Regions from separate parts of the Streptomyces sp. NBC_00663 genome, predicted to be linked through region 1. Evidence: riboswitches for the same ligand, from Rfam matches in the RefSeq annotation. Region 1 holds a riboswitch; the other holds the start of a gene.

Region 1 (7,758 bases):
GGGCTCCGCCGGAGAGGTTCGGGGCCGACGCCGTCTCCGGCAGTTGTGGCAGGTCCACGACGTTGATCCGCAGCAGGCGGCCCTCCGAGGTCACCGCGCCGATCTCGCCGCGCGCGGTCGCCGGGACCGCCGAGATGATCACGTCGTGCTTGACGCGCTTGGCGTCGGCGTCCGCCGGGAAGGGCTCGCCGTTGGCCGTACGCGCCAGCAGGCCCGTCGAGGACAGCAGCACCCGGCACGGGTCGTCCGCCACCTGGAGCGGCACGGCGGACGCGGGGGCGCCCGCCGACTCCAGCAGGACCGTACGCCGGTCGGTGCCGAACTGCTTGGCCACCGCGGCCAGTTCGGTGGAGACCAGCTTGCGCAGCTCCGCGTCCGAGTCGAGGATCGCGGTCAGCTGCTCGATCTCCGTGTTGAGCCGCTCCTTCTCCGCCTCCAGCTCGATGCGGTCGAACTTGGTGAGACGGCGCAGCGGGGTGTCCAGGATGTACTGCGTCTGGATCTCCGACAGGGAGAAGCGCTCCATGAGGCGCTGCTTCGCCTGCGCGGAGTTCTCGCTCTGCCGGATGAGGCGGATGACCTCGTCGATGTCGATCAGGGCCGTCAGCAGGCCCTCGACCAGGTGAAGCCGGTCGCGGCGCTTGGTGCGGCGGAACTCGCTGCGGCGGCGGACGACCTCGAAGCGGTGGTCGAGGTAGACCTCCAGGAGCTCCTTCAGCCCCAGCGTCAGCGGCTGGCCGTCGACCAGCGCGACGTTGTTGATGCCGAAGGACTCCTCCATCGGCGTCAGCTTGTAGAGCTGCTCCAGGACCGCCTCGGGCACGAAGCCGTTCTTGATCTCGATGACCAGACGCAGGCCGTGCGCTCGGTCGGTGAGGTCCTTGACGTCGGCGATGCCCTGGATCTTCTTCGAGCCGACCATGTCCTTGATCTTGGCGATGACCTTCTCCGGGCCGACCGCGAAGGGCAGCTCGGTGATGACCAGGCCCTTGCGGCGGGCCGTCACCGTCTCCACCGACACCGTGGCGCGGATCTTGAAGGTGCCGCGGCCCGTCTCGTACGCGTCCCGGATGCCGGCCAGACCGACGATCCGGCCGCCCGTGGGCAGGTCGGGGCCCGGGACGTACTTCATCAGGGTGTCCAGATCCGCGTTCGGGTAGCGGATCAGATGGCGGGCGGCGGCGATGACCTCGGAGAGGTTGTGCGGCGGCATGTTCGTGGCCATGCCGACCGCGATGCCGGACGAGCCGTTCACCAGCAGGTTCGGGAACGCGGCGGGCAGGGCCACCGGCTCCTGCTCCTGGCCGTCGTAGTTCGGCGCGAAGTCGACCGTGTCCTCGTCGATCGACTCGGTCATCAGGCTCGTCGCCTGCGCCTGCCGGCACTCGGTGTACCGCATGGCGGCCGGCGGGTCGTCGTTGCCCAGCGAGCCGAAGTTGCCGTGGCCGTCGACCAGCGGCACCCGCATCGAGAAAGGCTGGGCCATGCGCACCAGGGCGTCGTAGATCGACGAGTCGCCGTGCGGGTGCAACTTACCCATCACCTCGCCGACCACGCGCGCGCACTTCACATAGCCGCGGTCGGGGCGCAGCCCCATCTCGTTCATCTGGTAGACGATGCGCCGGTGCACCGGCTTGAGGCCGTCGCGGGCGTCCGGCAGGGCTCGGGAGTAGATGACCGAGTACGCGTACTCGAGGAAGGAGCCCTGCATCTCGTCGACGACGTCGATGTCGAGGATCTTCTCCTCGTACGAGTCGTCGGGCGGCGGGGTCTTCGTGCTGCGGCGGGCCATCGCTGCCGGCTCCTCTTTTCTGGTCGCTCGCCTATGGGTCGCTCGCGCCCCTTCGGCTCACTCTTGCTCAAGCGTGAACGGGATCTGACGCGGACCATTGTGGACCCCGGCACTGACAACGCGGACGACGACCCGACGTCAGCTCTCCCGCCGGAAGTTCACCCGCGCCGCACGGCGGCCCGTCCGCAGGCTACGGGATCTCGCTGTCGGCGTACGACCACCGGGAACTTCACCGGTGGTCCGCACGCTTGCATACAGTGGCAGGACCGGCAGAAAAACGCGGTTACGGCAACCGCACCGCGATCGAAGGGACGTACATGCCCATGGGTCACACGGCCACAGACCAGGCAGGCACCGGGGGCCTGACAGCGACCGAGCACCGCCTGGCCAACGGGCTGCGCGTGGTGCTCTCCGAGGACCACCTGACCCCGGTCGCGGCGGTGTGCCTCTGGTACGACGTCGGCTCGCGCCACGAGGTCAAGGGGCGTACCGGACTGGCTCACCTCTTCGAGCATCTGATGTTCCAGGGCTCCGGCCAGGTCAAGGGCAACGGCCACTTCGAGCTCGTCCAGGGCGCCGGCGGCTCGCTCAACGGCACCACCAGCTTCGAGCGCACCAACTACTTCGAGACCATGCCCGCCCACCAGCTGGAGCTCGCGCTCTGGCTGGAGGCCGACCGCATGGGCTCGCTGCTCGCCGCCCTCGACGACGAGTCGATGGAGAACCAGCGGGACGTGGTGAAGAACGAGCGCCGCCAGCGCTACGACAACGTCCCCTACGGCACGGCGTTCGAGAAGCTCACCGCCCTCGCCTACCCGGAGGGCCACCCCTACCACCACACCCCGATCGGCTCGATGGCCGACCTGGACGCGGCCACCCTGGAGGACGCCCGCGCGTTCTTCCGGACGTACTACGCGCCGAACAACGCGGTGCTGTCCATCGTCGGCGACATCGACCCCGAGCAGACGCTCGCCTGGGTCGAGAAGTACTTCGGCTCGATCGCGTCCCACGACGGCAAGCCCGCCCCGCGCGACGGCTCGCTGCCCGAGGTCATCGGCGAGCAGCTGCGCGAGGTCGTCGAGGAGGAGGTCCCCGCGCGCGCGTTGATGGCCGCCTACCGGCTGCCGCACGACGGCACGCGCGAGGCCGACGCGGCCGACCTGGCCCTCACCGTCCTCGGCGGCGGCGAGTCCTCCCGCCTCTACAACCGGCTCGTCCGCCGCGACCGTACGGCCGTCGCGGCCGGCTTCGGTCTGCTGCGGCTGGCCGGAGCGCCCTCCCTGGGCTGGCTGGACGTGAAGACGTCCGGTGACGTCGAGGTGCCGGTCATCGAGACCGCCATCGACGAGGAGCTCGCCCGGTTCGCCGCGGAGGGCCCCACGGACGAGGAAATGGAGCGCGCCCAGGCCCAGTTGGAGCGCGAGTGGCTGGACCGGCTCGGCACCGTCGCGGGCCGCGCCGACGAACTGTGCCGCTACGCAGTCCTGTTCGGCGACCCGCAGCTCGCCCTCACCGCGGTCAACCGCGTCCTGGAGGTGACCGCGGCGGAGGTCCAGGAGGTCGCCAAGGCCCGCCTGCGCCCCGACAACCGCGCGGTGCTCGTCTACGAACCCGTCTCCGGGGAGACCGCCGAGGACGCGGACCCGCCCGAGGACCCCGAGGCCGAAGCCACCGTCGAAGCCGGTGACAAGAACGAGGAGGCGGCCAAGTGACCGAGCTCGCCACGATGGAGTTCCAGCCCCAGCCCCAGGCGGGCGAGGCCAAGCCCTGGGCGTTCCCGGCCCCCACGCGCGGGACGCTCCACAACGGCCTCACCGTGCTGCGCTGCCACCGCCCCGGCCAGCAGGTCGTCGCCGTCGAGGTCCTTCTCGACGCCCCCCTGGACGCCGAACCGGCGGGCCTGGACGGCGTCGCCACGATCATGGCGCGCGCCTTCTCCGAGGGCACCGACAAGCACTCCGCCGAGGAGTTCGCCGCCGAGCTGGAGCGCTGCGGCGCCACCCTCGACGCGCACGCCGACCACCCCGGCGTCCGCCTGAGCCTCGAAGTCCCGGTCTCCCGGCTGCCCAAGGCGCTCGGGCTGCTCGCCGACGCCCTCAGGGCGCCCGCGTTCGCGGACGACGAGGTCGAGCGCCTGGTCACCAACCGCCTCGACGAGATTCCGCACGAGCTGGCCAACCCCTCGCGCCGGGCCGCCAAGGAGCTCTCCCGGACGCTGTTCCCGGCGGACCTGCGCATGTCCCGCCCCCGCCAGGGCACCGAGGAGACCGTCCAGAACATCGACTCGGCGGCCGTACGCGCCTTCTACGAGAAGCATGTCCGCCCCGCCACCGGCACCGTCGTGGTCGTCGGCGACCTCACGGACGTCGACCTGGACGCGCTGCTCGGCGACACCCTCGGCTCGTGGACCGGCTCCGCGGCCGAGCCGCGCCCGGTACCGGCCATCACCGCCGACGACACCGGCCGGGTCGTCATCGTGGACCGCCCCGGCGCCGTCCAGACGCAGCTGCTGATCGGCCGTATCGGCGCCGACCGGCACGACCGCGTGTGGCCCGCGCAGGTGCTCGGCACCTACTGCCTCGGCGGCACCCTCACCTCCCGCCTGGACCGCGTCCTGCGCGAGGAGAAGGGCTACACCTACGGCGTGCGCGCGTTCGGGCAGGTCCTCAGGTCCGCCCCGGACGGCACCGGTGCCGCGATGCTGGCCATCAGCGGCTCCGTCGACACCCCGAACACCGGCCCCGCCCTCGACGACCTGTGGACGGTGCTGCGCACCCTCGCCGCGGAGGGGCTCACCGACGCCGAGCGTGACGTCGCCGTGCAGAACCTCGTCGGTGTGGCACCGCTCAAGTACGAGACCGCGGCGGCCGTGGCGAGCACGCTGGCGGACCAGGTCGAGCAGTACCTGCCCGACGACTACCAGGCCACGCTGTACCGGCAGCTCGCCGCGACCGGCACGGTCGAGGCCACCGCGGCGGCCGTCAACGCCTTCCCGGTGGACCGTCTGGTGACGATCCTGGTCGGCGACGCGGCGGCCATCAAGGAGCCCGTGGAGGCCCTCGGCATCGGTGAAGTGACCGTGGTGTCGGCCGAGTAGAGCACGCGCGCGTGAAGGGGCCCTGGCGACTGATGCGTCACCAGGGCCCTTTGATGTCCGAATTGAAGGTTGGTTGCCCGTTTGCCCTGTGGGATGCGCTACAAACTTCCTGATCCGTTTGGGGATTGAAAGTGGCCCCCCTTAGCGTCGTCCGGGCTGTTCGTCACGCAGTGCGCCGCATCCGCGGCACCGGACAGTCATCGCCGAGTCCCCGTACGGCGCGAGCCAGGGGAGCCGGGGACCCATGCAGTCCCTGGGGTGAATCGGATGCCCGCGCGTCAGCGAGGGGGTCCGTAGGAGACCTTCCTGCTCCGAACCCGTCAGCTAACCCGGTAGGCGAGAGGGAAGGAAAGGATCAGCCACTACATGGCGTTCACGCGCGCCACCGGGAAGCACCGTGCCCCGAGCCGGATGAAGCGCACCACCGCCCGTGCGGCGGGGATCGCGGCTCTCACCACCACCGGCGTCATCGGCACCCTCGCCGCCCCGGCCCTCGCCGCGGAGCCCGCGGCCGAGCAGACCGGCCTCATCCCGGTCGTCACCATCGGCGACTCGGTCGCCGACCAGATCGACGCCCAGGCCGAGGCCCAGCAGCAGGCCGCCGAGGAGGCCGCTCAGCAGAAGGCCGAGGAGCTGGCGCGCAAGAAGGCCGCCGCCAAGGCCAAGAAGGAGCGCGAGGCCAAGGAGCGCGCCGCCCGCGCCGCCGCCGAGCGCAAGCGCCTCAGCTCCTACGTCGCCCCGATCTCTGGCTCGTACATCTCCACCGGCTACAAGGCCGGCGGCGCCGTCTGGTCCTCCGGCAGCCACACCGGGGTCGACTTCCACGCCGCCAGCGGCACCTCCGTCCACGCGGTCGGCTCCGGCACCGTCGTCGAGGCCGGCTGGGGCGGGTCGTACGGCAACAACATCGTGATCAAGATGAACGACGGCACGTACACCCAGTACGGCCATCTGTCGTCCATCGGTGTCTCGGTCGGCCAGACGGTCACCCCGGGCCAGCAGATCGGCCTGTCCGGCGCGACCGGCAACGTCACCGGCCCGCACCTGCACTTCGAGGCCAGGACGACCGCCGAGTACGGCTCGGACATCGACCCCGTCGCCTACCTGCGCTCGCACGGTGTGAACGTCTGACACGCGGTGTGAACGTCTGACGACGGATCGCAGGATCTCCCGGAACCCCGGCTCACCCGAGCCGGGGTTTCGCCGTTTTCGGTACCCGGCTGTCCAAAAAATATCCATGGATTCCGGTCCGCCATCGGAAATTCCCGCTCTTTGCAATAGAGTCACTGAACACACGTCAATCATCGACGTTTCACGGGGATTAAGACGGAGGTCGGTCATGCGTATTCCGGCGCACTCGGTATGCACCGCGATCAGGGACGACATCGTCTCCGGTGTCCACGAGCGCGGCAGCCGCCTCACCGAGGAACTCCTCGCCCGCCGCTACGGCGTCTCCCGTGTCCCCGTCCGGGAGGCCCTGCGCACGCTGGAGGCCGAGGGCTTCGTGGTGACGCGGCGGCACGCGGGCGCGTGCGTCGCCGAACCGACCGAGCAGGAGGCCGCCGACCTGCTGGAGATGCGGATGCTCCTGGAGCCGCTGGGCGCCTCCCGGGCCGCCCAGCGCCGCACCGAGGCGCACCTCAAGGTCCTGCGCGGCCTGGTCAGGCTGGGGCAGGAGCGGGCCAGGCGGGGCAACAGCGAGGATCTGCGCTCCCTGGGCGGCTGGTTCCACGAGACGCTCGCGCAGGCCTCCGGCAGCCCCGCGCTGACCTCGATGCTGACCCAGCTGCGCCACAAGATCTCCTGGATGTACACGGTGGACGCGCCCGCCAACCCCGCCGAGTCCTGGGCCGAGCACGGCGCGATCGTCGACGCCGTGGCACGCGGCGACGGGGAACGCGCGCGTGCGGTCACCGCGCTGCACACCGAGCGCTCGACCGCCGTGCACCGGCTCCGATTCCGCGCCGCGGGAGATCGGCCCGATCGTGTGAGGAACTCGCAACATCCCGTAAACATGACGAGCCTGCGGCATTAACACGAGGGCCGTATACAAAGAGGAAGTAATTCGCGGGGATTATTTCTGCTGCCCGTCCGAGGGAAATGCAAAGGGCCCGCCCGATAAACTCGGACGAGCCCTTCAGTGGTGCCGTGATTCAGTCGGCCCCGATAAATCAGACGGTCTCGGGAAGCTCCTCGAGCCCCTCGGAGACCAGCTTCGCCAGACGGTCGAGGGCGGCGTCCGCACCCTCGGCGTCCGACGCGAGGACGATCTCCTCGCCGCCCTGGGCGCCCAGGCCCAGGACCGCCAGCATGGAGGCCGCGTTGACGGGGTTGCCGTCGGCCTTGGCGATCGTCACGGGGATACCGGAGGCCGTGGTGGCCCGGACGAAGATGGAAGCGGGGCGGGCGTGGAGGCCCTCGGCCCAGCCGACGTTGACGCGGCGCTCAGCCATGTGATGCTGCCCTTCGGTGTTCAGGGTTGTCTAGACCAGTTTCCCACACGTGAAGTACCTCCGGAGCGGACCTTCGTCCCGTCCGGGGTGAGTCGTCGGACCGCGGCCTCGGTCCGACTTCCGTCCTCTTGCGATCCTCTTGCGCTCTCCACAGACTGCCTCGCGCCGTTGTCGTACGCGAGCCGTACTCTGGGGCCCATGCAGACCTCGTCGGACCGGCACGAGTACCCCTCCCACTGGGAGGCCGACGTGGTGCTGCGCGACGGCGGCACCGCGCGCATCCGCCCCATCACCGTTGATGACGCCGAGCGCCTGGTCAGCTTCTACGAGCAGGTCTCGGACGAGTCGAAGTACTACCGCTTCTTCGCGCCCTACCCGCGCCTGTCCGCAAAGGACGTCCACCGCTTCACGCACCA
Region 2 (7,758 bases), 1.5 Mb from region 1:
GGAGGCCGGCGCCCGGGTCAGGGTCGTGGCGCGCGGGCGGGGCAGCGTCGCCTTCGGCGCACCTCCCTGGCAGCAGCCCCGGCTGCGCCCGGAGTCGCCGTTCGGCCGCGCCTGGTCCCTGTGGGCGCTCAGCTACTACCCCCACCCCTACCGCCACCTCCCGGCCCAGGCCCGCCACTACCTGGTCCGCCGGGTCCTCGGCCCGCTCGGCGCCTGGTGGCTGCGTGACCGCTTCGAGGGCAAGGTGCGGGTCAGCGAGGTCCGCCGTGTCCTCAAGGCCGACATCGCCGACGGCCACCCGTCCCTGTCCGTCCTCACCCTCACCGGCCACACCGAGCGCCTTGCCGCCGACCACGTCATAGCCGCGACCGGCTATCGCGTCGACCTCGCCGCGATGGACTTCCTCGGCCATGAACTCCGCACCCGGCTGGCGGTCAGCCGGGGTGCGCCCAGGCTCGGCGCCGGCTATGTCTCCTCGGTGCCCGGCCTGTACTTCACGGGGCTCCCTTCGGCGTCGTCGTACGGGCCGGTGATGCGGTTCGTGTGCGGCACGGAGTTCGCCTCACCGAGGCTGGCGAGGCATCTGGCGGCGGCCCACGGGTAGCACCGGTCCGGCGATCAGATCTCCCCGGCCGCCCGCTGCCACGCCATGAACTCCTCGACCAGCTCCGGCGGATTGGCGTACTCCGTCGCGTGCGCCTCCCAGCCGGGGCACTCCATGTCGAAGACCACGACGGGCAGCGGGCGGCCGAAGATCTTCTCGATCACGCCGTCGGCGTGGAGGTGGCGGGCGAGGTCGATGACGGCGTCGTAGAAAGTGCAGACGGAGGAGGTCGGTCCTGGCGCTGAGGTCGTCGTCGTCCAGCACCCGGTCGAGGTCGAACTCACCGTCGTACCAGACACCGAGCTGCTTGACCTCCTCCACATACACCCGGCTGCCCACCGGGTCCTCGGGGATGTTGCCGAGCATCTCGAAGCCGTCGAGGAGCCAGTAGGCGTAATTCCAGCGGACCTCGCCCTCGCCACCCGGGTACTTCTCCCGCTCGTACTGGCTCTCGGTGTTGTAGCCGATGGCCACGTACGGGTGGCGGTCGTCGGCGTCGACGCGCCAGATGCGGAAGGAGAGGGCGTACATCTCGGGCTTGAGCCGCTCGGGGAAGCGTTCGAGGACGCCGGCGGCTGCCGCCCGCAGATGGTCCAGAAAGGTCTCCGGTCGATCCGTTGGATCCGTCACCCCGCGAGGATCTCACCCACGTCGAAGACCCCTGACGACGACTACGACCGGTACCGGCCCAGCGTCCTCAGCCCCGGTATCGGCCGAGTGTCCTCAGCCCCGGCAGTGCCCGGTCCTCGAAGTCGAACAGGGCGAGGTTCTCCCACGCGTTGCCGGACGCCGGGTCCTCCGGATTCCAGCCGCTGCCGGAGCGGTAGGTCCAGGCGCCTTCCCAGTAGCAGTGGCCGAGGCCCTGACCGCCCGGGACGGCGGCCATGAGGTCGGCCACCGCGCGCAGCCACGCGGCCTGGCCCTCGGGGGTGGCGGGGAAGCCCGGGGTGAGCTGCGCGGGGCTGTTGAGGATGTCGTTGACGTCGTCCTCGCTGCTCAGCGTGAACGGGTACGCGGTCTCGGCGATGACCACCGGCTTGCCGTAACGGGCGGTGATGTCCGCGAAGTTGGCGGCGGCCGCGTCCAGCCCGCCGTGCCAGAAGGGGTAATACGACTGGGCGATGATGTCGAAGTCGAGCCCGTCGGCGACCGCGTTGTCGAACCACCAGCGAGACGTGCCGTTGTCACCGCCCGCGGCGATGTGCAGCATCGTGCGCACCCGGGGCTGGGTGTCCCGGGCGGCGCTCAGCCCGGCCTTCAGCAGCAGGAGGAGATTGCCCCAACCCCCGCCGTCACTGCCCCAGTTCTTGCCCTCGGGCCACAGCATGCCGCCGTTGATCTCATTGCCGACCTGGACGAACGCGGCCGGGGTGCCCTGGCGCCGCAGCGCGCCCAGTACATCGGCCGTGTGGTCGTACACCGCACGGGACAGGCCCGTCACGTCCAGGCCCGCCCACGCCGCCGGCTTGGTCTGGTGCGCCGGGTCGGCCCAGGTGTCCGAGTAGTGGAAGTCGACCCAGATGCCGATGCCGGCCCGCCTCAGCCGGCGGGCGAGGGGGAGGATGTGCGCCTTGGTGTTGTAGCCGTCGACCGGGTCGACCCACACCTTCAGCCGGGCGTGGCTGATCCCCGAGCGGGCGAGCAGCCGGACCGGGTCCTCGCGGTGGCCGTCGGCGGTGCGGTACACGGCGCCGTGGTCCTCGTTCTTGGGCAGCGAGGAGATGTCCATGGCCCGGATCTCCAGGCGGCGCCCGCCTGTTGATGCCGCAGCCGGCACCGCGCCCAGCACGGGGACGGCCAGCGCGGCGGCTCCCGCAGCGGTGAGCACACTGCGTCTACGCATGTCAGAGTCCTTTCACAGCACAAGAACAGAGGTGTCAGCGCGGCTCGCGGAACACCTCGACCGCACCTGCCGGTACGGCGGCCCGGCCGCCGTCGGGTCCGGCGGGTCGCCACCACCCCGAGCGTCGTGCGGCATGGGTGGGCCCCCGGGGATCGGCAAGAGAATGCCCCGGTGTCTGTGAGCGTGCACATATTTCGGAGTGGGGCGACACCCGCGAGCAACAAGTAGGTAACCCGACACACTCTCCATTGACAAGGGGTGAAACGCTTCTGTTCTGTGCACGCTCACAGAGTCATGCCGACCGCGCCCCGGACTCGCCGGAACCGCGGCCGGCCCTTCGAGGACCCAACTCCCATGTCGTGCTGCGGGATTCGACGTGAGCGCCAACCGGAGCGGACGTCAACGGATGTGAAAGGTGCGGCCGTCCGGTTCGCGTCGAGTCGGCGGGGGATTCCATCCGTATTCTCTGATCATGGCCGCACCCACCGCATATTCACTCGTCGCCACTGACCTGGACGGAACCCTGCTCCGGGGCGACGACACGCTCTCCGACCGCTCGCTCGCCGCTCTCGCGCGCGTGGCGGCGGCCGGGGCCCGGCATCTGGTGGTGACCGGCCGGCCGGCCCCGAGAGTGCGGCCGCTCCTCGACGACCTCGGCAGCACCGGGCTCGCGGTGTGCGGGCAGGGTGCGCAGGTCTACGACGCGGGCGCGGACCGTCTGCTGTGGTCGGTCACCCTGGACCGGGAGTTGGCCGAGACCGCGCTCGGCAAGATCGAAGCAGAGGTCGGCCAGGTCTACGCGGCCGTCGACCAGGACGGTGTGGACGGCCTCACGCTCATCGAGCCCGGGTATCTGATGCCGCACCCGACCCTGCCCGCCGTGCGGGTGGGCCGCCGCGACGACCTGTGGTGCGAGCCGATCAGCAAGGTGCTGCTGCGCCACCCCGCCCTGTCCGACGACGAGTTGGCGGCGACCGCGCGCGGAGTCGTCGGTTCCCTCGCGACGGTGACGATGTCCGGCCCCGGCACCGTCGAACTCCAGCCATGCGGCATCACCAAGGCGACGGGCCTCGCACTGGCCGCCGAGTACCTCGGCCTCGGCCCGCGGGACACCCTCGCCTTCGGCGACATGCCCAACGACATCCCCATGTTCGACTGGGCGGCCCACGGCGTCGCGATGGCCAACGCCCACCCCGAACTCAAGGCCGTGGCAGACGAGGTGACCCTGTCGAACGAGGACGACGGCGTCGCCGTCGTCCTCGAAAGACTCTTCAGCGGCTCTTAGTACGCGCCGTACACGTTGTCGATCGAGCCGTACACCGCGGCCGCGTAGTTGCAGGCCGCGGTGATGTTCGCGACCGGGTCGTAGGAGTTCCACGAGGTGCCGGCCACGTGGTACGCGTTGAAGGTCGGGTCGATCACCTGGAGCAGGCCCTTGGAGGGCGTGCCCGCGATCGCGTTGGAGTCCCAGTTGTTGATGGCGTACGGGTTGCCCGAGGACTCACGGATGACGTTGCGGTAGATGCCGTCGTAGGAGCCGGGGATCCCGTTCTGGGCCATGACCTGGAGCGAGGCGCGGATCCAGCCGTCGAGGCTGTCGGAGTAGCCGAGCGAGGTGGCGGTGACCGTGGTCGTGGTGGCCGCGGACGCGGTGGTCGCGCCGACGACGGGGAAGGCGAGCGCGGCGATGGCGGCACCGGTGACGGCGAGCTTGCGGGACAGACGCATGACGAAGTTCCTCTCCGTCGCCTGCGAGGTGAGCTGTCGGGTTCGGGCGGGAGCTGCCCGGCCATGCCGAAGAAGGCATGACTTCACCCCAAGCCGTACCGGTATGTCCGAAGACGCCCGGTCCGGCGACTTACCTGGGTCCCCCGCTCCTGCCGTGAAGTTCTCTGTGTGAGCGATCTACGGGTGGCGGCAGGATTCGGCGTCCACCCGGGCCGGGAACGTATGCGACTGCACATGTCCGAAACAAGTACCGGATTCACAGATGGCACCTGTTGACCTTGGTGCGTGGATTGTGAGGCCCGGAATTCCGGGGTTTTCGGACAGGGTGAAGTGAGCCAACTCACCGTCAAGCGCAAGAGTGGCAAATCGGGCAATGCGGCCCAACTCGCAGTTAACCGGCCGTTCGTGGAATCCGCTTCTCCCAGGTCCGGTGGAAGACCACCTCGCCACCCTCCGTGCAGATCACCTCGTTGGAGGTCAGGAACACAGCCGACTCACAGGTGATCTCCGAGCGGGTCCGGACGGTCGTGTCCCAGCCCAGCTCCGGCCGGTGCAGCCGGATCGACCAGTCCGAGCGGGCGCGGGCCGACAGGGGGTCGGTCTCGTTGACCGAGTACGTCTCCAACGCGTCCTCGGTGAACTCCAGCCCGTCGGGGTAGACGCGGGTGCCGCCGTAGCGGGGGTCGACCTCGAGTCGCCACTCGCCCGTGGCGACGTCCCGGACGACGAGCCGCTCGGGGCGGGGTTCGTCGAGAGTGGCCGGGTGGTTCACGCCCAGTGGTTCCGACTGCTCGGGCTCCCCGAATGCGATGTCGCCGTCCAACTCCCGCGAACGCACCGGCAGTTCCAGGAAGCTGCCCGCCGGGTCCAGCGTGAACCCGGCCTCCGACTCGGGCTGCGGCCAGATCCAGGGCCAGTACGCGGAGGAGACCGCGAGCCGGATGCGATGGCCCGGCGGGAAGACATGCCCGATGCCGTTCAGGTCGAAGACGACCTCCCCGGTCGCCCCCGGCTCCCACGGCACCGCCCGGTCCCGCCCGTGCCGTGCCGACAGGTTCAGCACGCCCCGGGTGACCAGCGTCGACGCACCGTCCGGCGCCACATCGCACAACCGTGCGATCACCTGCCCGCGCGGCACCTCGCACGTCACCCGCAACCGCACCCGGGGCCGCCCCAGCACCCAGGTCTCCTCGCCCACCGCGAACTCGAAACAGGCCGAGCGGGCGTCCTCCTCCCGCTGGTCGGGCGGCAGGTCGGCGTCGTTCCCGAACGGGAAGAAGCGCCCGGCGTCCACCCCCGTGTGCTGCGGGGAGCGGACGAGGACGGGGGCGCCCTGGAGGCCGTACGAGATGGTCGTGACGTGCGGGGAGGGCCAGGCCGGCTCGCCGACCCAGCGGCCGGGGAGGGTGTCGTACACCGTGGCGGGGCGGTGGGAGTCGCTGACGTAGGCCCGCAGGAGGGGTTCGCGCATGACGCCGGTGTCGACGCCCTTCAGGTGCTGGTCCCACCAGCGCAGGGTCTCCTGGAGAAAGCCGATCGCCGGGCCCGGCGGCAGCCCGCGGTCCGGGTACTGGTGGGACCAGGGGCCGATGAGCCCGCGTACCCGGTCCGGCGGCAGCTGCTCGACGAGCCTCAGCACCGTGTCGCGGTACGGGTCGTGCCAGCCGCCCACCGCCAGGACCGCCGCGTCGATCGCGCCGTAGTCCTCGCAGACGCTGCCGTGCCGCCAGTAGGCGTCGCGGGTCTGGTGGTTCAGCCAGGTGTGGATGAACGGGTCGACATGCTCCAGGCGTTCGAGCCACAGGTCCCGCCAGGCCGGGCCCGCGTACTGCGGGTCGGGCGGCCGGGAGACGAAGGCCAGCATGGTGGCGGCCCAGGCGTGCATGTCGACGGCGAGGACGGAACCTCCCATGTAGTGCACGTCGTTGTCATAGCGGTCGTCCGTGGAGCAGACCGTGACGACCGCCTTGAGCGGCTCGGGCGCGAGGGCCGCGATCTGGAGGGAGTTGAAACCGCCCCAGGAGATGCCGAACATGCCCACCCGGCCGTCGCACCAGGGCTGCGCCGCCAGCCAGTTGACCACCTCGACCCCGTCGGCCAGCTCGGTCGCCGAGTACTCGTCCGTCGGCAGCCCCTCGCTGTTGCCGTGCCCACGGACGTCGACGCGCACGGAGGCGTAGCCGTGGCCCGCGTACCAGGGGTGGCGCTGGAAGTCGCGGGGCGCGGTCCAGTCGGTCAGCCGGTACGGCAGGTATTCGAGCAGAGCGGGTACCGGTTCTTCGGTGAGCGGCCGCCACACGCGCGCGTACAACAGCGTCCCGTCCGGGAGCGGGATGCGGAGATCCTCGTGGGCCGTCTCGTAGGGGAAGGACGTACGGATGTGCAGGCTCATCGCTGTGACCTCAGTGGACGGGGTGCATGGTGCGGCGCAGCCACGGCGCGGCGGCCATCACCGCGAGACCCGCGACCACCGCGATCGCGCCGTTGACGCCGAAGTAGGCCGGGTGGGAGACATCGTCGTAGAGCTTCACCGTCTGGGCCTGGATGCCGTTGGCGAGGGCGAGGGAGAGGAACCAGAGGGACATGGTCTGGCTGGAGAAGGCGGCCGGGGCCAGCTTGGTGGTGGCGGACATGCCGGAGGTCTCCAGGAGGATGTCGCCGAGGCCCAGGAGCAGGTAGGAGCCGACGATCCACCAGACGGACATCAGGTAGTCGTCGCTGCCGTGCCCGCTCGTCGGCACGACCATGAGCAGGAACGAGAGACCGCCGAGTACGACGCCGATGGCGATCTTGTTGGAGGCGTGCGGCTGGCTGCGGCCCATCCGTACCCACAGCGCGGCCACGAAGGGCGCGAGCCCGACCTCGAAGGCGCCCAGCGCGGAGGCGTACCAGCTGGCCGGGAAGTCGAAGCCGAGGATCGTCGTCTCGGCGTTCGTCGAGGCCAGCAGCATCATCGTGGAGTAGGCCTGGAAGAGGATGAAGTTGAAGACCGTCGAGGCGAGGAAGAGCACGATGTAGGGCCTGAGCCGGCCGCGTTCCTCCGGAGTGACCCGGGGGCTGGTGAACATCACCGTGAAGTAGACGACCGGCGCGATCACCGAGATCAGCGTGAGCAGGTCGACGAACCGGTCCATGGTCAGCCAGCCGGCCAGGGCGAGCGCGGTGGCGACCAGGCCCACGGCCACGACGCCGACGACGATCAGCCGCACCGCCCGCCGCATCGCGTCCCGAGCGAGCGCGAACTCGGCGGCGTGCTTGCGCCCGGCCAGGTGACGGCGCCCGGCGACGTACTGAACGAGCCCGAAGGTCATGCCGATCGCGGCGGCCGAGAAACCCCAGTGCCAGCCCTTGTGGTCGCCCAGCCAGCCGGTGATCAGGGGGCCCGCGAAGGCGCCGATGTTGATCGCCATGTAGTAGAGGGCGAAACCGGCGTCACGCCGCTCGTCGTCGGTCCGGTAGAGCTTGCCGACCATGGTGGCCACGTTGGGCTTGAGCAGCCCGGTGCCGGCGCTGATCAGCCCGAGGCCCACCCAGGTCATGGCCGAGGTCGGCACGGCCATGGAGTAGTGCCCGCAGGCGATCA

The links. Region 1 has a riboswitch for cyclic di-AMP ahead of OG866_RS11150 (M23 family metallopeptidase). Riboswitches for the same ligand answer to the same signal wherever they lie in the genome.
Region 2: another riboswitch for cyclic di-AMP. It lies ahead of OG866_RS18125 (transglycosylase SLT domain-containing protein); the one in region 1 lies ahead of OG866_RS11150 (M23 family metallopeptidase).

What each region holds. Positions count from the first base shown of each region.
Region 1 is NZ_CP109027.1:2,488,286-2,496,043, reverse strand. Features, by position in the region: gene OG866_RS11165 (DNA gyrase/topoisomerase IV subunit A) at 1-1,792, opposite strand, end outside; gene OG866_RS11160 (M16 family metallopeptidase) at 2,110-3,504, shown strand; gene OG866_RS11155 (M16 family metallopeptidase) at 3,501-4,889, shown strand; cyclic di-AMP (ydaO/yuaA leader) riboswitch at 5,081-5,243, shown strand; gene OG866_RS11150 (M23 family metallopeptidase) at 5,256-6,020, shown strand; gene OG866_RS11145 (GntR family transcriptional regulator) at 6,229-6,924, shown strand; gene OG866_RS11140 (HPr family phosphocarrier protein) at 7,061-7,342, opposite strand; gene OG866_RS11135 (bifunctional acetate--CoA ligase family protein/GNAT family N-acetyltransferase) at 7,541-7,758, shown strand, end outside.
Region 2 is NZ_CP109027.1:3,996,027-4,003,784, reverse strand. Features, by position in the region: gene OG866_RS18145 (FAD-dependent oxidoreductase) at 1-604, shown strand, start outside; gene OG866_RS18140 (hypothetical protein) at 563-1,234, opposite strand; gene OG866_RS18135 (glycoside hydrolase family 53 protein) at 1,302-2,447, opposite strand; gene OG866_RS18130 (HAD family hydrolase) at 2,920-3,732, shown strand; gene OG866_RS18125 (transglycosylase SLT domain-containing protein) at 3,729-4,175, opposite strand; cyclic di-AMP (ydaO/yuaA leader) riboswitch at 4,179-4,360, opposite strand; gene OG866_RS18120 (CocE/NonD family hydrolase) at 4,567-6,561, opposite strand; gene OG866_RS18115 (peptide MFS transporter) at 6,578-7,758, opposite strand, start outside.